3 regions of the Roseovarius tibetensis genome follow, and region 2 is predicted to be linked to each of the others. Evidence: riboswitches for the same ligand, from Rfam matches in the RefSeq annotation. Region 2 holds a riboswitch; each other region holds the start of a gene.
The links. A riboswitch is a leader RNA that binds a small molecule or an ion and turns the genes downstream of it on or off. The one in region 2 is predicted to bind cobalamin.
Positions count from the first base shown of each region.

Region 1: linked by a shared signal. The riboswitch ahead of ACROSR_RS15655 (TonB-dependent receptor plug domain-containing protein) and the one ahead of ACROSR_RS04580 (ABC transporter substrate-binding protein) in region 2 are both predicted to bind cobalamin.
Region 3: linked by a shared signal. The riboswitch ahead of ACROSR_RS12185 (energy-coupling factor ABC transporter permease) and the one ahead of ACROSR_RS04580 (ABC transporter substrate-binding protein) in region 2 are both predicted to bind cobalamin.

Region 1 covers NZ_JBPBBB010000030.1:26,389-33,067, reverse strand. Annotated here, with positions in the region: gene ACROSR_RS15655 (TonB-dependent receptor plug domain-containing protein) at 1-1,798, opposite strand, end outside; cobalamin riboswitch at 1,933-2,145, opposite strand; gene ACROSR_RS15650 (nucleotidyltransferase family protein) at 2,185-2,793, opposite strand; gene ACROSR_RS15645 (ABC transporter permease) at 2,790-3,596, opposite strand; gene ACROSR_RS15640 (ABC transporter permease) at 3,593-4,474, opposite strand; gene ACROSR_RS15635 (transporter substrate-binding domain-containing protein) at 4,526-5,242, opposite strand; gene ACROSR_RS15630 (ABC transporter ATP-binding protein) at 5,270-6,043, opposite strand; gene ACROSR_RS15625 (tellurite resistance TerB family protein) at 6,141-6,587, opposite strand; gene ACROSR_RS15620 (tellurite resistance TerB family protein) at 6,632-6,679, opposite strand, start outside.
Region 2 covers NZ_JBPBBB010000004.1:109,230-117,226, reverse strand. Annotated here, with positions in the region: gene ACROSR_RS04600 (FAD-binding oxidoreductase) at 76-1,452, shown strand; gene ACROSR_RS04595 (peptide chain release factor 3) at 1,511-3,118, shown strand; gene mutL (DNA mismatch repair endonuclease MutL) at 3,181-5,019, shown strand; gene ACROSR_RS04585 (DNA recombination protein RmuC) at 5,016-6,197, shown strand; cobalamin riboswitch at 6,234-6,441, shown strand; gene ACROSR_RS04580 (ABC transporter substrate-binding protein) at 6,667-7,509, shown strand; gene ACROSR_RS04575 (FecCD family ABC transporter permease) at 7,506-7,997, shown strand, end outside.
Region 3 covers NZ_JBPBBB010000017.1:34,893-41,571, forward strand. Annotated here, with positions in the region: partial or broken gene ACROSR_RS12160 (thiamine phosphate synthase) at 49-462, shown strand; gene ACROSR_RS12165 (thiamine phosphate synthase) at 399-590, shown strand; gene thiD (bifunctional hydroxymethylpyrimidine kinase/phosphomethylpyrimidine kinase) at 587-1,402, shown strand; gene ACROSR_RS12175 (3-oxoacyl-ACP reductase) at 1,399-2,163, shown strand; gene cobF (precorrin-6A synthase (deacetylating)) at 2,376-3,116, opposite strand; gene ACROSR_RS12185 (energy-coupling factor ABC transporter permease) at 3,185-3,862, opposite strand; cobalamin riboswitch at 3,921-4,103, opposite strand; gene cobA (uroporphyrinogen-III C-methyltransferase) at 4,139-4,858, opposite strand; gene ACROSR_RS12195 (cobyrinic acid a,c-diamide synthase CobB) at 4,855-6,165, opposite strand; gene cobM (precorrin-4 C(11)-methyltransferase) at 6,172-6,679, opposite strand, start outside.

The sequences.
Region 1 (6,679 bases), on a different contig from region 2:
CATAGGCCGCGCGGCCCGAGGTGTTGAACCCGCCCGCGGTCTCGTAATCCTCGTCAAAGAGGTTCTCGACCCGCAGGAAGGCCTCGACATCATCGTTCACCTCGTAGGTCGTATTGACGTGCACCAAGGTGTGATCGCCCACCTTGTTGGCCGCAGGAGCAAAGCCCGACGGCTCGATATCCGCAACATGTTGCACGGTGAACTGCGCCGACAGGTTCTTCGAGACCTGCGCGTCCAGTCCGAGCGCCACGTCATGACGCGGCACTCGCGCCGCGCGCACATCGTTCTCTCGCGCATCGGTATAGGTGTAGGCCCCGTTCAGAACCAGCGCATCGTTGATGACATAGCGTCCTGAGAGTTCCAGCCCCTCGCCGGTGAAATCGCCCTGCTCGAAACAACCGAAACTGCTGGCGCAGCGGGTCGAATTGCCATCGAAGGCGATCTGGTCGTCGATTTCCGTGTAGAAGACCGTCGCGCGGACGAAGCCCTCGCCGGCGAACCGCTTTTCCAGGCCGATATCATAGCTGGTGCTTGTTTCGGGCTGAAAGTCCGGGTTGCCGAAGAACGGGTCGAGCTGCGACAGCGTCGGCGCGCGAAACCCGTCAGAGGCCGAGGCGCGCAGGATCACGTCGTCCTGCAGCCGCCAGGCAAGGGCCGCGCGCGACGACAGTTCGCCCGAGAATTTCGAATGATCGTCATGCCGCACCGAGAACGCCAGATCGAGGGTCCGCAGCGGGGCGACCAGAAGTTCCGCCTGCAGGCCGGTCAGGTCGATGGTCTGGTTGAGATCCTCTTCCTCGGTGTAGTCGCCGCCGAAATTAAGCGTCCAGATGCCCCCCGGATCATAGCTGCCCCGATACTCGATGCGGTCGCGTTCGCCCTTGAACCGATCCCCGGTGCCGTTGGAAAAACTGACGCGATCCGTCTCGAAGGTCGACACGGACAGCTCGTGGGTGACCGGCCCTGTGTCCAGTTCGGTGAACAGGCGCACGCCCGTCACCTCGCGGTTGTTGTACTCGTCGAAGGGGGGCGCACCATCGCCGCCGAACTCGTCGAACTCGGCGCGGCTGTCGATGTAAAGCGCACTGAGGCCCGCCGCGAAAGTGTCGGTAAGCTGGTGGCGTGCGTAAAGATTGGCCTGTGTCGCCTCGTACCCGTCATCCTCGGTTCCGAAGGCCGACGCCGAAAAGCCATCGGTCTCGATCCGGCTGATCGAGAATGCGAGATCGGTGCGGTCGGTGCGCGCGGTCAGGCCGAGAACGCCGCGCCGGAAGGCGTATTGCCCGGCCTCGGCCTCGGCAAAGCCGTGCACGCCGTCCTCGGTGGGGCGCAGGCTTTCGATGTTGACCACGCCGCCCACGGCGTTGAGACCGTAGCGCGCCGATTGCGAGCCTTTCAGCACCTCGATCCGGCCCAGCCCGGCATTGGTCAGCCCGCCGAAATCAAAGCCGCCGCCGCTGCTGGCGGGGTCGGTCACGTCGATGCCGTCGATCAATACCGGCACATAGGCCCCGCCAAGCCCCCGGATGCGCAATGTCGAGGTCGTGCCAAGCGGCCCGTTGGCCGAGGCGGAAATGCCCGGCTCGAATGTCAGGACGTCGCCGATGCGGGCGCGGGGCGCGGACCGGATCGCATCTGCATCGATCACCTCGACGGTTGAGCCGCTGCGCGCCAGCCGGGTGATGGTCTGGTTGGCGGTCACGGTGATCGTGTCGAGGTCTAGAACCTCTTGTCCAAGTGCGGGTGTGGTGCAGAGCGCACAAAGCGCGCTGGCCGTGGTCATCTTGAGATATGTCATGTCATGCCTATTGGTGCCGCGTGGCGGCATTGGTGTTCCAAACGATAAGTCGTTGGAAAGGCATACCTTTCCGCAGACGGTGAAAGTGCCACCACTACGGAAAAGACCGTTATCCAGTGCGCGCCCCGCGCCCGGATAGGGTGATCACTTCGGCAGGTCTCCTGACTTGCGGGTCATGGCTTTGCCGGGTCTTCCCATCGCGGGGTCCGCGACAGTGACATGGGTCCGGCTTCGCTCACCGCTTACAGTTGCGGGGGCAGTCGCGGTCTTGGCCACCTGTCGGGGGCCGCACCGTGTTCCCTATTACCCGGACAGATCATGCCCGGACCAAAGTGGTGTGACGGTACTGAAACCGGACCGAATTGCAAAGAGAAAATGTCCGCCGGTCAGCCGCCGTTGCGTGCGCGCCACGTCGCCCAGGCCTCGGGCGTGTCAAGATCGGTGGTCGCGCGTGTGTCGGGCAGGGCGAGATGGCGCACGGGATGCGTGCGCAGAATGTCGCGCGCGCCGTCATCTCCCGTCAGCCGCGCCAGGGTCGGCAGGACATCGGCCGGGAAGATCACCGGGTGACCGGCGCGGCCATCCTGAGAGGTTGCGCGCAGGATCGACCTTGAATCATTAGCTTGCAGAACGGTCTTCAAGTCCTGCGTCAAGAGATCCGGCAGGTCGGGCAGGACCACCATCAGTCCGGCATAACCGCCCGCGCGCGCCCGATCCGCCCCGGCGCGCAGCGAGGCCGACATACCGGTCGCCGCATCGTTCACGGTCATCAGGTGAAGGCGTGGGCCGACGAGATCCCGCAAGGTGTCGGCACGCTCGGGCCGGTCGGGCGGCAGCGTCACCGCGACATCCAGCCCAAGATCCAGCGCCGCTGCCACACGGTCACGCAACAGGGGCTGGCCGCGCACCGGTTCCAGCAGCTTGTCGCGGCCGCGCATCCGCGACGACGCCCCGGCGGCGGGCAGCAGGATCAGGACCCGCGGACCGGTGCTCATCGGATCACGTTCAGACGCAATCGCAGACCGCGCCGCGCCGCTTGCGGCAGGTGACGGTTGAGACGCCGGTTGATCAGCCCGAAGATGCCGATGATCACCAGAGTCAGCAGAATGAAATAGCCCGCGAGGATCGGGTAGGGCACGAAGGGATTGAAGGTCTTGTCGGCAAAGAAATTGGCGTAATAAAGCGCGTCACCGCGTTGCTGCCATGCCGGGAAGCCGGAAAAGAAGACCAATGTGGTGGCGTGAAACAGGAATATCGCCTCGTTGGTATAGGCGGGCCAGGCCAGCCGCAGCATCGTGGGCCAGATGATCTTGCGAAAGCGTGGCAGGCCCGAAAAGCCATAGGCATCGGCGGCCTCGACATCACCGCGCGGGATCGAGCGCAGCGCGCCGTAGAAGATCTCGCCCGAATAGGCGGCGGTGTTGAGAAACAGCACGACAAGCGCGCCCAGCCATGCCGAGGTGAACGCGTCAAAGACCGGAGACACGGATTTCAGCGACAGGAACAGGAAGTAGGCAAAGAAGAACTGGATGAAGAGAGGCGAGCCGCGAAAAATGAAGATGAACCATTCCGACGGCTTGCGGACCAACGGGTTGCGCGTGCCCTTGCCCACGGCAACGGCGGTAGCAAGGAAAAACCCCGCGAGAAGGGCGATCGTGCCGAAATAGACGTTCCAGATCAGCCCCGACCCGATCAGCGTGAAATGCTCGCACAGGGTATAGCCCTCGCGCGGCAGAAGACGCTCGCCATAGCCCAGTGAGCGCAGCCCGTAGTCCTGGATCGTTTGCCAGCAGCTCATGCGGCTTTCCTCTGGGCGTCGCCGCCGGTGGTGGCCTGACCGTGGCTTAGCCGCTGCATGACCCGTTCGAGAAACAGCTCGGAGATGCGCGTCAGCCCCAGATAGAAGACCAGCAGCGCCATGAAATACCACATGCGCCAGTCACCATGCGGATAGTCGGTAAAGCGCGGGTTCGCGGTCCCGCCCAGTTCTCGGGCCCAGTAAACGATATCCTCGACCCCCAGCAGGAACAGCAGCGGCGTGGCCTTGGTCAGCACCATCCACAGGTTCGACAGGCCGGGCAGGGCGTAGATCCACATCTGCGGCACAAGAATGCGCCAGAAGGTCTGGCGCGCAGTCATGCCGTAGGCCTCGGCGGTCTCGATCTGGGCGTGAGGCACGGCACGCATCGCCCCGAAAAGCACGTTGGCGGCAAACGCCCCGAACACGATTGCGAAGGTCAGTACCGCGATGAAGAAGCCGTAGGTCTCATGCACCCATTGCGGGGCATTGCCCAAGGGCAGCTTGGCCGCCTGACAGACGACGAAATCGTTGCCCTGCCAGATCGGCTGATCCCAATCGGGGCATTTGACCTTGTGGCGGATCGCCTCGAAGAGCTGGTCGAGGGCGATCACGAAGAACAGAAAGAACGCGATATCCGGAACACCGCGCACGATGGCGATATAGCCCTTGCCGAACCAGTTGAGCGGCCAGATCCGCGAGCGGGCCGCCATCGCCCCGCCAAAACCGAAGACAAGGGCGGCGGGCGCGGTGATCGCCAGCAGCAGCAGAACGGTGCCGGTGGCGTAATAGAGATTGGCGTGCTTGCCCGTGGTCAGGTAGCACGACAGCCATTTCAGGCCTTCGAGGCTCGCAGGGTCGGAGCAAAACGAAAAGATGGCCGGCCTCCAGGGCTGTGGCAGGCCCCCGCGCGGGGGCCTGGGGCTGGATCAGAAGGTCGAGGACACGTCCCACTTCTTGATCAGTTCGTTGAGCGAGCCGTCATCCTTCATCGACTGGATCGCCGCGTCGAAGGTCTCGCGCAGCTCGGTGTCGGATTCGCGCACCCCCATACCGACGCCACCGCCAAGCGGCACGTCCGTGCCGACAAACCGCAGGTCGGGGTTGTTCTCGGCGATCGGCACGAGATAGGACTTGTCGGCCAGCACCGCGTCGGCCTCGCCGTTGCGGACGGCCGCGACGGTTTCCTCTGGCGTCGCGAATTCGACCAGCGTCGCACCCGATTCGGCCACGTAGCCGGCCTGGATCGTGCCGGTCTGCGCCGCGATCACGCCGCCGGTCGTGTCGACGTCTTCGGACATGCCCAGATAGGCCGAAGGATCGGGGGGCGTGTAGTTCTGGGTGAAGTCGATCACCTCATCGCGTTCGTCGGTGATCGACATGCCCGCAATGATCGCGTCGTAATTGCCGGAAACGAGGTTGGGGATGATGCTGTCCCAGTCGGTCGTGACCCATTCGCAATTCAATTCGGCGCGGTCGCATAGCTCGTCGCCGAGGTCACGCTCGAACCCGTCGACCTCGCCCGCGTCATTGATGAAGTTCCACGGCGGATAGGCGCCCTCGGTCCCGAGGCGGACGACGTCCTGCGCCATGGCCATGCCGGCCATCATGGTGACAGCGGCGGTGGATACCATGAGTTTTTTCATGTGGTTGCTCCCTCTTGGTTGGTGGTTTCAGGCGGCCATGGTCGAGCTGAGAAAGCCCTGTAGCCGCGTCGATTTCGGGGCATTGAAGAGCGCGTCGGGCGCGCCTTCCTCCTCGATCAGGCCCTGATGCAGGAACACGACGTGATCGCTGACATCGCGGGCCATGTTCATGTCGTGGGTGACCAGGATCATCGTGCGGCCCTCGGCCGCCAGATCCTTGATGACGCGGATCACCTCCTGTTCCAGCTCGGGGTCGAGCGCCGAGGTCGGCTCGTCGAAGAGAAGTGCCTCGGGCTCCATGCACAGCGCGCGGGCGATGGCGGCGCGCTGTTGCTGGCCGCCCGAAAGCTGGGCGGGATACATCTCGCATTTCTCGGCGATTCCGACCTTGTCAAGATAGCCGCGCGCGGCCTGTTCCGCCTCGGCGCGGTCGCGGCCCAGCACGGTGACGGGCGCCTCCATCACGTTCTGCAGGATCGTCATGTGCGCCCACAGATTGAATTGCTGGAACACCATCGACAGGTTGGTGCGGATGCGCAGCACCTGTCTGGCATCGGCGGGTCGGCGATGTGCGCCCGTGCCTTTCCACGTGACAGGCTCGTTCTTGAACAGGATCTCGCCCTGTTGGCTGTCTTCCAGCAGGTTGGCACAGCGCAGCAGCGTGGACTTGCCCGATCCCGATGACCCGATAAGCGAGACGACATCACCCCTGCGGGCAATGATATCGACGCCCCTTATGACCTCGAGCCCGCCGTAGGCCTTGTGCAGATTGCGGATTTCCAGAACCGGTCGTTCCGTCACGCGTATCCCCCGATGTCGCGATCCATGTCATTTCCGTGACAGTAGGAAGGAAAATCAGCCGCAATGCAACTCGCAATGCGCGGGGGTTGACGCGGTGTCACTCGTTTGTGGCGGCGGTGACCTGCTGTCGGGCAAGCGCGCTGTCGCGGTCCGAGATACCAAGAAAGTTCGCGACAAGCCGCAAGAGCGCATCCTCGCTGGCGTCGCGCGCTCCATCGGCCATTGCCACCTGCCACAGCGCAAAGATCACCGCGCGCCGTTCCTCGTAAGGTACCGCATCCTTGATCGCACGGGTGAATCGGACGGTATCGGGGGCCTCGCCCTCCAGCGTTTCGGCCTCGCCGCGCAGCGCCACGGCATCCGCCTGCGAAAGGTCGTAGCGCGTCTCGATGATCCGGGTGATGCGCTCGACCTCGGCGGCGTCGTAATCGCCATCGCTGCGGGCCACACGGACAAGAAGCGCGGTGAGGGCGAGACGTGCGTCGCCGTCATCGAGCGGGTCGGGTTCGGGTTGAACCAGTCGGTTGAGAAGATCTGCAAACATTCAGCAGATATAGGACGTCGCATGACAGGTCGCAAACTGGAAATTTACGGCGCCTCGGCGCGGGCGCGCGCGATGTCGCCGTCTGCCTCGGT
Region 2 (7,997 bases):
ATCGTCCGGCCCGCGCTTTCGCATCGTCTTCGCATCCCCTAATGTGCGCGCACTGCCACGAGGGAAAGACACGCCATGGACATCCAGAATGCAATCGCCGAACTTCAATCCTGTCTAGGCCAACGGCTGACGCGGTCCAAGTCCGATCTTGACCTGCACGGGCGCAGCGAATCGTATTTCGCCGATGCCCCGCCAGATGCCGTGGCCTACCCCGAGGATACCGCCGAGGTGGCCGAGATCGTGCGCATCTGCGCAAGCCACCGCGTGCCGGTGATCGGCTGGGGCACGGGCACGTCGCTGGAAGGGCAGGCGCAGGCGTTCTCGGGTGGTGTCGCGGTGGATTTCAGCCGCATGGACCGTATCCTCGACATCGCGCCCGAAGACATGCTGGTGCGCGTGCAGCCCGGCGTCACGCGCGCGGCCCTCAACGAGGCGCTGCGCGCCACGGGGCTGTTCTTTCCGGTCGATCCCGGCGCCAACGCCTCGCTTGGCGGCATGGCCGCGACCCGCGCCAGCGGCACCACCGCCGTGCGCTATGGCACGATGCGCCACAACGTGCTGGCGTTAGAGGTGGTGACGGCCACGGGCGAGGTGATCCGCACAGGCAGCGGCGCGCGCAAATCGTCGTCGGGCTACGACCTGACCGGGCTATTCGTCGGCGCCGAGGGCACGCTGGGACTGATGACCGAACTGACCCTGCGGCTTTACGGCCAGCCAGAGGCGATATCGTCGGCCGTCTGCGCATTCGAGACCGTCGATGCCGCCGTTCAGACGGTGATCGAGACGATCCAGTGCGGCCTGCCCATGGCCCGGATCGAGCTGATGGATACCGAAAGCGTGCGCGCGGTCAACGCCTACTCGAAGATGGACCTGCCGGAAAAGCCGCACCTTCTGCTGGAATTCCACGGCAGCGACAGCGGCGTGACGGAACACGCCGAAACCTTTGGCGCCATCGCCGAAGACAACGGCGGGTCGGCCTTCGACTGGGCCACGCAGACCGAGGCGCGCACGGCCCTCTGGACGATGCGGCACAACGCCTATTACGCGCTGCTGGCGCTGCGGCCCGGCGCGCGCGCCATCGTCACCGATATCTGCGTGCCGATCTCGAAACTGGCCGAGGCGATAGAGGAGACGCGCACCGATCTTGCAGAGGCGGGCGTGATGGGGCCGATCGTCGGCCATGTGGGCGACGGCAACTTTCACGCGACCCTGCTGGTCGACATGGATAACGCAGACGAGGTCGCCCGCGCCAAGGCCGCCGCCGCGCGCATGGTCGAACGCAGCCTGCGGCTGGGGGGTACCGCGACCGGCGAACACGGCATCGGCGTGGGCAAGCGCGACTACATGGCCTCCGAACACGGGGGAAGCTGGGCGATGATGGGTGCGATCAAGACCGCGCTTGATCCGGACAACATCATGAATCCCGGCAAGCTGGTGCCGCCCCGCAACTGAGGGGCACGCCTGCCATCCCGTGTTGCGCCGCACCCCGCGCGCCTCTATATCCCGCGTCATGTTGGACAAAGCCCATAACCGCCCAGATCTGCCCGCCGAAATCGCCCGGCGCCGCACCTTCGCGATCATCTCGCACCCGGATGCGGGCAAGACGACGCTGACGGAAAAGTTCCTGCTGTATGGCGGGGCGATCCAGATGGCCGGGCAGGTACGTGCCAAGGGCGAGGCGCGGCGCACGCGATCCGACTACATGCAGATGGAAAAGGATCGCGGCATTTCCGTCTCGGCCTCGGCCATGTCCTTCGATTTCAAGCATTTCCGCTTCAACCTCGTGGACACGCCGGGGCACTCGGACTTCTCCGAGGACACCTACCGCACGCTGACGGCGGTCGATGCGGCGGTGATGGTGATCGACGGCGCCAAAGGGGTGGAGAGCCAGACCCGCAAGCTGTTCGAGGTGTGCCGCCTGCGCGACTTGCCGATCCTGACCTTTTGCAACAAGATGGACCGCGAGAGCCGCGACACCTTCGACATCATCGACGAGATCCAGGAAAACCTGGCCATCGACGTCACACCGGCAAGCTGGCCCATCGGTGTGGGCCGCGATTTCGTGGGCTGCTACGACATGCTGCACAACCGGCTGGAACTGATGGATCGCGCCGACCGCAACAAGGTTGCCGAATCCATCCGCATCGACGGGCTGGATGACCCCAAGCTCGACGATCACGTGCCCGCCGATCTGGTCGCCAAGCTGCGCGAAGAGGTCGAGATGGCCCGCGAATTGCTGCCGGTGCTCGACCCGCAGGCGGTGCTCGAAGGGCACATGTCGCCGATCTGGTTCGGCTCTGCGATCAACTCCTTCGGGGTGCGCGAGTTGATGGAGGGCCTGGGCACCTACGGCCCCGAACCGCAGGTGCAAAAGGCCATCCCGCGCGAGATCGCCCCCGAGGAGGACAAGGTCACAGGCTTCGTGTTCAAGGTGCAGGCCAACATGGACCCCAAGCACCGCGACCGCGTGGCCTTCGTGCGTCTCGCCTCGGGGCATTTCAAGCGCGGCATGAAGCTGACGCATGTGCGCTCGAAAAAGCAGATGACGGTCTCGGCGCCAGTGCTGTTTCTGGCGTCCGACCGCGAGCTTGCCGAAGAGGCGTGGGCGGGCGACATCATCGGCATCCCCAATCACGGGCAGCTGCGCATCGGCGACACCCTGACCGAGGGCGAGTCGATCCGAGTCGCCGGCATCCCGTCCTTTGCGCCGGAACTGCTGCAACAGGCACGCGCGGGCGACCCGATGAAGGCCAAGCACCTGGAAAAGGCCCTGATGCAATTCGCCGAGGAAGGGGCGGCCAAGGTGTTCAAGCCCGCCTTCGGGTCGGGCTTCATCGTCGGTGTCGTGGGCGCCCTGCAATTCGAGGTGCTGGCCAGCCGGATAGAACAGGAATACGGGCTGCCCGTGCGCTTCGAGGCGTCGCAATTCACCTCGGCGCGGTGGATCGCCGGCGACAAGCAGGCGATGGAGGCCTTCACCAACGCCAACAAGCAACACATCGCCTACGACAATGACGGCGACGCCGTGTACCTCACGCGGATGCAGTGGGATATCGACCGTGTGGACCGCGACCACCCCGAGATTACCCTGACCGCGACCAAGGAAATGATGGTGTAACCGGCCCCCGTTGCAAACACCGCTCTGGCAGAATCGTATGGGTTCATGCTAAGTTTTGCGGCATGAACACGCCGACACCCAATATAAGCGCAGCACAACCGCTGATCCGGCAACTTGACGAGGCGGCGGTCAACCGCATCGCCGCCGGCGAGGTGGTCGAACGCCCGGCCTCGGCCGTGAAAGAACTGCTGGAAAACGCGCTTGATGCCGGGGCGACACGCATCGAGGTGGCCCATGCCGATGGCGGCAAGACGCTGATCCGGGTGACCGATGATGGCTGCGGCATGGCCCCCGACCAGTTGCCGCTGGCGCTGGCCCGGCACGCCACCTCGAAGATCGACGGCAGCGACTTGCTGAACATCCACTCGTTCGGCTTCCGGGGCGAGGCGCTACCATCTTTGGGGGCTGTCGGGCGGCTGCGCATCACCTCGCGGGCCGACGGCCATGACGCGGCCGAAATCGCCGTCACGGGCGGTCAGATCGGCGCGGTGAAGCCCGCCGCGCTTAATTCCGGGACGGTGGTGGAGCTGCGCGATCTCTTTCACGCCACGCCTGCGCGGCTGAAATTCATGCGCACCGACCGGGCCGAGACGCAGGCGATCACCGACATCGTCAAGCGCCTTGCCATGGCCGAACCGCGCGTCGGGTTCACCCTGCGCGACGTCTCGGATGCCGGCGAGGGCCGCGTGGCCTTCCGCGCCGAGGCCGAGACCGGCGATCTCTTCGACGCGCTGCACGGGCGTCTGCGGCGTATCCTCGGCGCGGAATTCGCCGATAACGCGCTGCGCATCGACGCCACACGCGACGGGCTGCGGATGACCGGCTTTGCCGCGCTGCCGACCTATTCGCGCGGATCGGCCGTCGCGCAATACCTGTTCGTCAACGGTCGCCCGGTGCGCGACCGGATGCTCTACGGCGCGCTGCGCGCCGCTTATCAGGACGTGCTGTCGCGCGACCGCCACCCGGCGGCGGCACTTTTCATCGATTGCGACCCGGTGCTGGTGGACGTCAACGTACACCCGGCGAAATCCGAAGTGCGGTTTCGCGACCCCGGCATCGCGCGCGGGCTGATCGTGTCGGGCCTGCGGCATGCGCTGGCCGAGGCCGGGCACCGGGCGTCGTCGACCGTGGCGGGCGCGGCCCTCGGTGCATTCCGGCCGGAACCTGCGGGCGGCCGTGTCTACCAGATGGACCGGCCCTCGGCGCAGGCCCGCGCAGCCGCCTACCAGGCGCAGGCGCCGGGATTTTCCGACATGCCCGAGGCGTGGAGCGCACGGGTCGAGGACACGGCGACAACGCCCGAGGATACCGACGCCGCCGCCCTGCCCCTCGGGGCCGCGCGCGCGCAGATCCACGAGAATTACATCGTCGCCCAGACGGAAACCGGCCTGGTGATCGTCGATCAGCACGCCGCCCATGAACGACTGGTCTATGAGCGCCTGAAACGCCAGATGGCCGAGACCGGGATCGCCGCGCAGGCGCTGCTGATCCCCGAGATCGTCGAGTTGTCAGAGACCGATTGCGCCCTGCTGCACACCCATGCCGCCGACCTCGCCACGCTGGGGCTGAGCATCGAGCCCTTCGGCCCCGCCACCATCGCGGTGCGCGAAACCCCCGCGATCCTCGGCCCGGTGAACGCCGCCGCCCTGCTGCGCGACATAATCGACGAGTTGCACGACGCCGGCGACAGCTTCACGCTGAAATCCCGCATCGACGCGATCCTCAGCCGCGTGGCCTGTCACGGCTCGGTCCGGGCGGGCCGCCGCATGTCCGCCGACGAGATGAACGCGCTGTTGCGCGAGATGGAGCGCACGCCGCATTCGGGCCAGTGCAACCACGGGCGGCCCACCTATGTCGCGTTGCCGCTATCCGACATAGACCGCTTGTTCGGTCGCACATGATCCAGATCGGGGATCAGACCTTTGCGCTGGACGATCCCGCAACGCTGGCTGCCCTGATCGGGGGCGGCGTGCTGCTGCTGATCCTCGTGCTTCTGCTGATCGCGGTGCGCGCCGCCACGCGGTCCGCGCGGATGACCGAACCGCTGGCGCGGCAGGTCGGGCAGCTTGGCCAGCGGGTGCAGGGCCTTTCGGACGGGCAACAGCAGCTTGCCGGCGGTCTCACCCATGTGTCCGAGGCGCAATCGGCGGCGCAATCGCACATGCTGCAACTGATGGAAAAGCGCCTGTCACAAGTCACCGAACGGATGAACGAGAACCTGCAAGGCTCGGCCCGGCGCACCGCGCAAAGCCTTGGCGATCTGCAACAGCGGCTGCAGGTCATCGACAAGGCGCAGGACAACATCACCAAGCTGTCGGGCGATGTGCTGTCGCTTCAGGACATTCTCAGCAACAAGCAGACGCGCGGCGCGTTCGGGGAAATCCAGCTGCACGACATCGTCACCAAGGCGCTGCCATCGGACAGCTATTCGCTGCAGGCAACGCTATCCAATGGCAAGCGTGCCGATTGCCTGATCCACCTGCCCAACCCGCCGGGCCCGATCTGCATCGACAGCAAGTTCCCGCTGGAGGCCTACGAGGCCCTGCGCCGTGCCACCACCGACGCGGAACTGACAGAGGCGGCGCGTTTTCTGCGGACCTCGGTGCGCAAGCATATCAAGGATATCTCCGAGAAATACATCCTCGACGGCGAAACCGCCGATGGCGCGCTGATGTTCCTGCCGTCCGAGGCGGTCTATGCCGAACTGCACGCCAACTTTCCCGAGGTGGTGCGCGACGGGTTCGCGGCCAAGGTCTGGATCGTGTCGCCCACGACCTGCATGGCCACGCTCAACACCATGCGCGCGATCCTGAAGGATGCCCGGATGCGCGAACAGGCCGGCGCGATTCGCCGGGAACTGGGGCTGCTGTTTGCGGATGTGGACCGGCTGGGCACCCGCGTGGAAAACCTCGACCGGCATTTCAACCAGGCGTCCAAGGATATCTCGGACATCAAGATTTCCGCCGACAAGGCCGGACGCCGCGCCCGCCGTCTCGACAATTTCGATTTCGAGGAGCTGGCGCCCGAGACCGAACCCGCGCTTGCCGCCCCGCTCAACGGGTCGGCTGGCGAGGGGTGATCAGGTTTGGTCTTGCACTGACACGGTCGGGCGCTTAATCATTGGAGTTGCTTCGGTCCGGGTCCAAAAGACCCGGTGAAAAGGGAACCCGGTGCGATCCATGGTGGATCAAGTCCGTGACTGCCCCCGCAACTGTAAGCGGCGAGCGATACCGCATCATGCCACTGTCACGCCCCCGTGACGGGAAGGCCCGGTAAAGCGCCGACCCGCAAGTCAGGAGACCTGCCGAAGCGATCACCCTATCCGGGCGCGGGGTGCGCCATGGATAACGGTTTTTCCGTCGTGGTGGCGCTTTCGCCGTCTGCGGAAAGGGTCCGTCCCTTCCCCTGACCTACAGCTTGGACCATCCATGCCCAACCGGGTGTCGAAGGGACAGACCATGATCCAGTCCGGACCTGTCGCGCGGGCCGTGCCACGAAATGCGATCCTTGCCGCGCGGTTCGCCGTCGCGCCGCGGGGGTAGGGCACGATGCGGGTATTGCCTCTGATCGTCCTGTGCCTGTCCGTGGCCTTCACCAGCAGCGGGGCCCTGGCGGACACGGCCCCGCGCCGCGTGGTGTCGATCAACCTCTGCACGGATCAGTTGGCGATGATGCTGGCCGATCCCGGTCAGTTGATATCCGTCTCTGACCTGGCAAGCGATCCGCACAGTTCGGCCATGGCCGAGGCCGCCCGCGCCTATCCGGTCAATCACGGGCGCGCCGAAGAGGTCTATCTGCTGGATCCCGATCTGGTGCTTGCCGGGGCCTATACCGCCCGTGCCACGGTCGAGATGCTGCGCGGCGTCGGGATCGAGGTGGTGCAGTTCGCCCCGGCCAGTTCGCTGGCCGATACGCGCGACCGCATCACGAAGATGGCACGCGTGCTGGGACACAAGGCGCGCGGCGCGGCCCTGATCGCCAAGTTCGACGCGCGCCTCGACGCGCTGTCGGAAACCGGCGCGAACCGCCCGCGTGCCGCGATCTATCACCCAAATGGCTATACCCTGGGGGGTGGCACGCTGTCGAATGACATCCTGCAGGCCGCCGGATTTCGCAACCTCGCCCGCGAGATGGGTCTTCGGGGCGGGGGCACGGTGCCGGTCGAGACGCTGGTGATGGCCGCGCCGGACCTGCTGATCAGCGGCACGCCCCTGCCCGGAGAATCGCGATCCGAGGCGGTGCTGGATCATCCCGCGCTCGACATTCTGCGGGCAACGCGTGCCGGGATGCAGATCACCTCGCCCAGCTGGATCTGCGGCACGCCGCACGCGCTAGACGCGGTGGACCGCCTTGTGCAGACGCGCAAGCGCATGGCGGAGCACGTTGAATGAGCCGCCTTGCGCTGATCCTTCTGGCGGTGGTCGCGGCGCTGTTCACGGCCTCGCTGACCGTCGGTCCGGCTGAAACGACCGTGACCGAGGATCTCCGCGCGCTGATCTTCGGCGGCGACGGCCCGCTGCCGCTGGTGATGCGCGAGATCCGCCTGCCGCGTGCGCTTCTGGGGCTGATGATCGGTGTCAGCCTCGGGCTTGCCGGGGCTGCGATGCAAGGCTACCTGCGCAACCCGCTGGCCGAACCGGGGCTGATCGGCGTTTCAGGCTCGGCCGCCCTGGGCGCGGTGCTGGCGATCCATACCGGGCTTGCCGCGGCCTTCACCCTTGCGTTGCCGCTGGCGGCCCTTGCCGGGGCCGGGACAGGCGTGTTGCTGGTGCTTTTGCTGGCCGGCCCGCGCGGGGCGTCGATCACGCTGATCCTTGCCGGGATCGCGATCTCCTCGCTCGCCGCCGCGCTCACATCTCTGGTGCTGAACCTGTCACCT
Region 3 (6,679 bases), on a different contig from region 2:
AGCGACCCGGACGCGCCGATCCCGGTGAGCGAGCAGGCCCGCGCCGCGGCGCGCGGTGGCGCCTGGGCGGTGCAGCTGCGCGACAAGACCGCCCCGGAGTCCAAGATGGCCCGCATGGCGGCCGCGCTGCTAGAGGACCTCGGGCCATTGGGCGTGCGCGTTTTCGTCAACGACCGGCTGGAGGTCGCGCGCCAGACCGGGGCTGACCTGCATATCGGGCAGGGCGATGGCGACCCGCGCGCCGCGCGTGACCGGATCGGGCCGGACGCGATTTTGGGGCTATCGATCGAGACGGCGGCGCAATGCGCCGCCCTCCCGGACGGCGTCGACTATATCGGGGCCGGGCCGGGCCGGTCCGGGCCACCACGACGAAACCCGACGCTGCGGCACCCATCGGCCTGCCGGGGCTCAAGCGGATCGTGTCGGCCTGCACGGTGCCTGTTGTCGCCATTGGCGGGCTGACCGCAGCCGACATCCCCGACCTGCGCGCGGCGGGCGCCGCGAGGTTGGCCGTCGTTTCGGCCGTGACCCGTGCGCCCGATCCCGAGGCCGCGACCCGCGCGCTGCATGACGCATGGAGGCGGCCATGATCCCCAACATCCTGTCCATCGCCGGTTCCGATCCTTCGGGCGGCGCCGGTATCCAGGCGGACATCAAGGCGATCTCGGCGAATGGCGGCTATGCCATGGCGGCGATCACCGCGCTGACCGCGCAGAACACGCAAGGCGTGACTGGCGTGGCGTTGACAGACCAGGACATGGTGGTGGATCAGATCGCCGCGATCCGCGCCGATATCCGCATCGACGCGGTCAAGATCGGCATGCTGGGCAGCGCTGCAATCGTGGAGGCCGTGGCAGGTGCGCTCGAGGGGCAGGCCACGCCCATCGTGCTGGACCCGGTGATGGTGGCCAAGGGCGGTGACCGACTGCTGGAGCCTGACGCCGTTGCCGCGCTGCGCGACCGGCTGCTGCCGATGGCCACGGTGCTGACCCCGAACCTGCCCGAGGCCGCCGACCTGCTGGACGCTGTCGAGGCGACCGACTGGCCGGCAATGGCGGCGCAGGCGGCTGCGCTGCGCGCCATGGGGCCGGAGGCGGTTCTGCTGAAGGGGGGGCATCTGGCTGGGCCGGACAGTCCGGACCTGTTGATGAGGGGGGACGGCGCCCAGCGGCTGGATGCCCCGCGCCACGCCACGCGCAACACACACGGGACCGGATGCACGCTGTCTTCGGCCTTGGCCGCGCAATTGGGTCACGGTCACGCAATCCCCGAGGCTGCGCGCCGGGCCAAGACCTATATCGCCGCCACCATTGCCGCGGCAGAGACCCTGACTGTCGGGAGCGGCCACGGTCCCGTCCACCATTTCCACGCCATGCCTGACCCCAAGGAGATCACGCCATGACCACAGCCATCCACGACCAGACCGTCCTTGTCACCGGCGCGGGCCGGGGCCTGGGCGCTGCCATTGCCCGCGCCTTCGCCCGCGAGGGTGCGCGCGTCGCCATCAACTACCGCCGCAGCGCGGAGGCTGCGCAGGCGCTGGCAAGCGAGCTGGGCGATGGCGCCGCGGCCTTCGCGGCCGACGTGACGGACCCGACGGCGGTGAACCACATGGTGGACGAGATCGCCGATCGGCTTGGCCCGCCCACGGTGCTGATGCACAATGCGCTGGCAGATTTTTCCTTTGACGGGGATGCGCGCACGCCGCTGGAACGGATGAGTTGGGACGACATCGCCGCGCAGACGCAGGTCGCAGTGGGCGGCGCGCTGCACGCGATCAACGCGCTGCGGCCGCATTTCGAGGCCACGGGCGGCGGGCGCGTCGTCACCATCGGCACCAATCTTTTCCATAACCCGGTGGTGCCCTATCACGATTATACCGCCGCCAAGGGCGCGCTCATGGCCTTCACACGCACGGCCGCGCGCGATCTCGGGCCGCTGGACGTGACGGTCAACATGGTGGCGGGAGGCCTGTTGCGCACCACAGACGCCAGTGCCGCCACGCCCGACGCGGTGTTTGACCTGATCGCGGGTCAGACGCCGCTGGGCCACGTAACGACACCCGAGGAACTGGCTGACGCGGTCCTGTTCTTCGCCTCGCCCTGGGCCCGCGCGGTGACCGGCCAGACGCTGATCGTGGACGGGGGGCTGGTCTGCGGATGAGCAGACATTCAACAAGCCTTTCGGACCACGAGCCGCAGGGCGCAGGCCATTGTCTTGGCTGTGGAATGGGGGCCATCCGCACCCATAAGGGGGGATAACGCCGTAATCGGCCCTTCGGGTGCGACTTGTCCGGATCACTGATGTTACAGCGGGGCCTGCGGATTTGCCCTCGGACCAGGCGTTCGAGACACCACTGCTTTGCTCAGGATCGATCAGACCCGACGCAGCACGTAGCTGTCCATGATCCAGCCGTGCCGTTCCCGTGCTGTCGCACGGGCCTTCACGATTTGGTCGACTGTTTCATGGAGAGGGCCTTCGAGCAGGATTTGATGGTCTGAACCGAGATAGGCGCCCCACCAGATGTGCAGCCCTGCCGTATCGAGGTGCTGGAACGCGCATTGTCCGTCCAGCATCACGACCACCGTGTCTTGATCCTGTGGCATTCCGGACGCCCGCAGACGGCGCCCTGTCGTGATCTGCACTGCGCCGTCCACCGTGTTGAGCGGGATTGCATGGGCCGCCGTCAGCGCCTGTATCGCCGTGATGCCCGGCACGACCCGGACGGAGGGGGTGGGATGCAGGCGCGCGGCAATGCGCAGCGTGCTGTCGTAGAGCGATGGATCCCCCCAGACCAGAAGCGCGACAGGGCCATCGACCCCGGCCTGCGCGATGGTCGCTTGCCAGCGACGGGCGATCTCGTCATGCCAGCGGGCGACGCGCTCTTGATAGGGCAAGGCGGGAGCGCGCTCTGGATATTCGAACTGAGCGACAGCGGCCCGGGACCCCGTGGCCGCTATGATCTGGTATCGAATCTCGGCGAGGTCGTCCTTGCCCTGCCCCTTGTGCGGCACGAGGATCAGGGCGGCGTCGCGCAGTGCCTGTACCCCCTCCAGCGTGATATGCGATAGGCTGCCGGTACCGATGCCCACGAGCCGGATATCAAGTTGTGTCATGTCGGTTTCCACGCACGAGGAAGCCCGGGCCCGTATGCGGGACCCGAGCTTCGATTGCGATGGCAAGCCTACGCGGCGTTGTACAGCCGATGGGTGAACAGGCGCGAACGCTCCATCCCGCGCAGGGCCTTGGCCCCGGCTAGGATGCCCAGATCGGCAATCGGCTCGACAAGGAGCACGAGCATGTAAGCCGCGCCGAATGTCCAGACGGATTGGAATATCTCGGCGCCGGCGCCCTGGCCATAGAACGCCCAGAAGGCGACCCAGGCGACAATGCCGCCCTGATACATGGCGGAGAGTTTCAGAACGCTGGAATAGTCCAGGTCAACATATGCCGTGGTTTGCGGAATGGTCCGTCGTGCCAGCGCGGTGATGGCGAAAAGCGGCACCAGCAGGGTGGTGACATTCACGAAATACATCGGCATGTCCGTCGGGGAAAAAAGCATCCCTTGAAGCAACAGGCCGAACGCGAGGCCAATTGCGGCCGGTGCGGCTCCCATGAGCAGGAACAATGTCGTGCCGAGAATGAAGTGCACCTCGGAGATCCCTACCGGGAAATGCGGAAGGACTTCGAAAAAGACGAATGTGCCGACGGCTGCAAAGAGCGTCCTTACGGCAAACGAACCTGCGTCATGCGCCCGCAGGTCTTCCAGTGCGAGTTTTGCTGTATAGCCGGTCGCGCCGGCTGCGGTCGTATATGCAAATGCCATTTTGGCGCCGTCAACGACACCGGGTTCGATATGCATGGGGTATCCCTCGTTTCTATGGCTGCCCCTCCGGCAGCAAGATGCGCCGCATGCGCGGCGGGTTCGCTCTTATACGGCAGGTCTCCTGACTTGCGGGTCGCTGCGTGTCCGGCCTTCCCAGCCCGGAGGGGCCAGTGGTTTTCCATTACGCTCGCCGCTTACAGTTGCGGGGGCAGTCCGGGTCTTGCACCCGGTTCCCTATTAAGACGCTGAACACGTCACCGTGATTGAGAGTATTGCAGGTCATCGGATGGCGAACAAGTGATGAAGTTGGGCCTAATCCTCGCAAAGCGAGCCGAAAAGGATGAGCGCCGGATTGTCGCTGACCTCTTGGGTCAGCTGGTCTGCCAGCGACTGCACCGTGTGGCGTTCGATACGTTGCGCCTCGGTGCTGACTCCCTCGGCCAGCAGCGCCGGCGTGGTTCCGGGCAGCCCGGCTCCGCGCAGCGTGTCCACAAGTTTGGGAAAGGTGCGCTTGCCCATGAAAACGACCGTGGATGCGGTCGGATCGGCAAGCGCTGCGATATTCATGTCGTCTGGCAACTGTCCGGTCACGTCATGCCCGGTGATGAACTGGACACGCCGCGAAGTCAGTCGGCGGCTGAGCGGAATACCCGCAGCGGCGGCAGCTGCACAGGCCGAAGGCACACCGGGGATGATTTCAAAGGGGATGCCTGCAGCCTTGAGCGCAGTGATTTCTTCTTCGAGGCGTCCGAAAATGCCGCTGTCGCCAGATTTCAGCCGCACTGTGCGCTGGTTCATCTGCGCGTAGTCGACAAGAAGCTGACTGACATGGGTCTGCCTGGGCGAGGCCCGCCCCGCACGCTTGCCGACCCCGACAAGATCGGCCCCGCTGCGCACATGTCCCAGGATCGGGCCGGAAGACAGGTCATCGAAGAGCACGGCATCCGCGCGCTTCAGCCGATCCACGGCCTTGAGTGTCAGAAGTTCGGGATCGCCGGGCCCCGAACTCACGAAACTGACAAAGCCGGTCATGCGCCTTCCTCTTGGGTGATAAGGTGAAAGAACGTCCCCGAGGCCAGGCCGCGGCGCGAGCCTGTCTCGGGCACCGGAGAGCCATCGGCGTCGCACACCTTCGCCAATGGCGCATCGGGCTGTTCGAGAATGGTCGAATAGTGGAATTCGTGCCCGCGCAGCGCCGTGCCCGGAGAGAATCCCGGCAATGGGGCCTCAAGGACCGCCCGCCGATAGCCAAGGTGGAATTTGCGTTTCTCATAGCTGGTGACAAGCCCGAGCAGCCCTGCCATCCGGTGCCGGGTGCCGGATTTGTCGATCAGCGCTTCGCCCAGGGCCATGTAGCCGCCGCATTCGCCATGCACGGGGCGGGTTTGCGCGTGCGCGCGCAGGCCTGCGCGAAACCTTTCGGCGGCGGCAAGTTCGCCTGCGTGCAGCTCTGGGTACCCGCCGGGCAGCCAGGCCAGATCGGCATCCGGGTGCGGGGCCTCATCGGCAAGCGGAGAAAACGGCATGATCTGCGCACCTGCCTCCTGCCAGCCTTCCAGAAGATGCGGATAGGTGAAGGAAAACGCCGCATCCCGCGCGATCGCGATGCGCTGCGCCGGCGGTCCGGGCAGGCTGGCCGGGGTTGGGGGCAAAGCGCGGCCCCGGGCCGCCGCGCGAATGGCGGCAAGATCCACATGCGCGCGCAGAAAGCTGGAATATCCGGCAATCGCGGCGTCAAGATCGGGGTGTTCCACGGCCTGTATCAGGCCCAGGTGCCGCTCCGGCAGGGCCAGGTCGCCACGCCGCGGCAAAACGCCGAGAACCGGCAGGCCCGCGCGATCCATCCCCAGACGCGTCAGCCGCTCGTGGCGGGGCGATGCCACACGGTTGAGGATCACCCCCGCGAAGGGCAGGTCGGGATTGTAGCTTTTGAAACCAAGCGCGGTGGCGGCGGCGGATTGCGCCTGCCCGCCCACATCGAGCACCAGTATCACGGGCCAGCCCATCGCCTGCGCCGTCTCGGCGCTGCTGCCGAAGCCTTGCTGGCCGCGCGTGGCGACGCCATCAAAGAGACCCATGGAGCCTTCGGCCACGCAGATATCCGTATGCGCGCCCTGCGCCGAGATCGCTTGCCAGAGCTCGGGCCCCATGGCCCAGCCATCAAGGTTGAAGCTGGATCGCCCACTGGCCGCTTGGTGAAAGGCCGGATCGATATAGTCCGGCCCGGATTTGAAGGGCTGCACGGCCAATCCATCTTCGGCCAGAGCACGCAGCAGCCCCAGCATGACAGTCGTTTTGCCGGTGCCCGACGACGGCGCGGAAATCAGCAGCCCCTTCATGCCAAGTCACCCATTTTCTGTTTCCTCCGTCCAGTTTATCCACGGACTCTCCGCGCTCTGTGGCCGGTAGCGGCGGTCATAAGTCTCCGCATATAGGCAGCTTTCCTCGAACCCTTCGCCCGCCAGCGCGGGGCCAACGAGGATCAGGGCCGTGCGTTGAATGTTTTCCGTCAGCTTGCCTTGAATATCCGCCAGTGTTCCGCGAAGGATCGCCTCGTCCGGCCAGCTGGCCCGGTAGACCACGGCAACCGGACAGTCCGGCCCATAGGCCGGCGTCAGGTCGTCCACCACGCGCACCAGGTTCTGGATTGACAGGTGGATGGCCAGCGTGGCGCCGGTGGCGGCGAAATTTGTCAGTGTCTCGCCCTCGGGCATGGTGGATGCTCGACCCGGGGTGCGCGTCAGGACGACCGATTGCGCCAGCCCCGGCAGGGTCAGTTCAGCCCCGAGCGACGCTGCGGCGGCGGCAAAGGCGGGAACGCCCGGCGTGACCGACACCGGAATACCCTCGGCC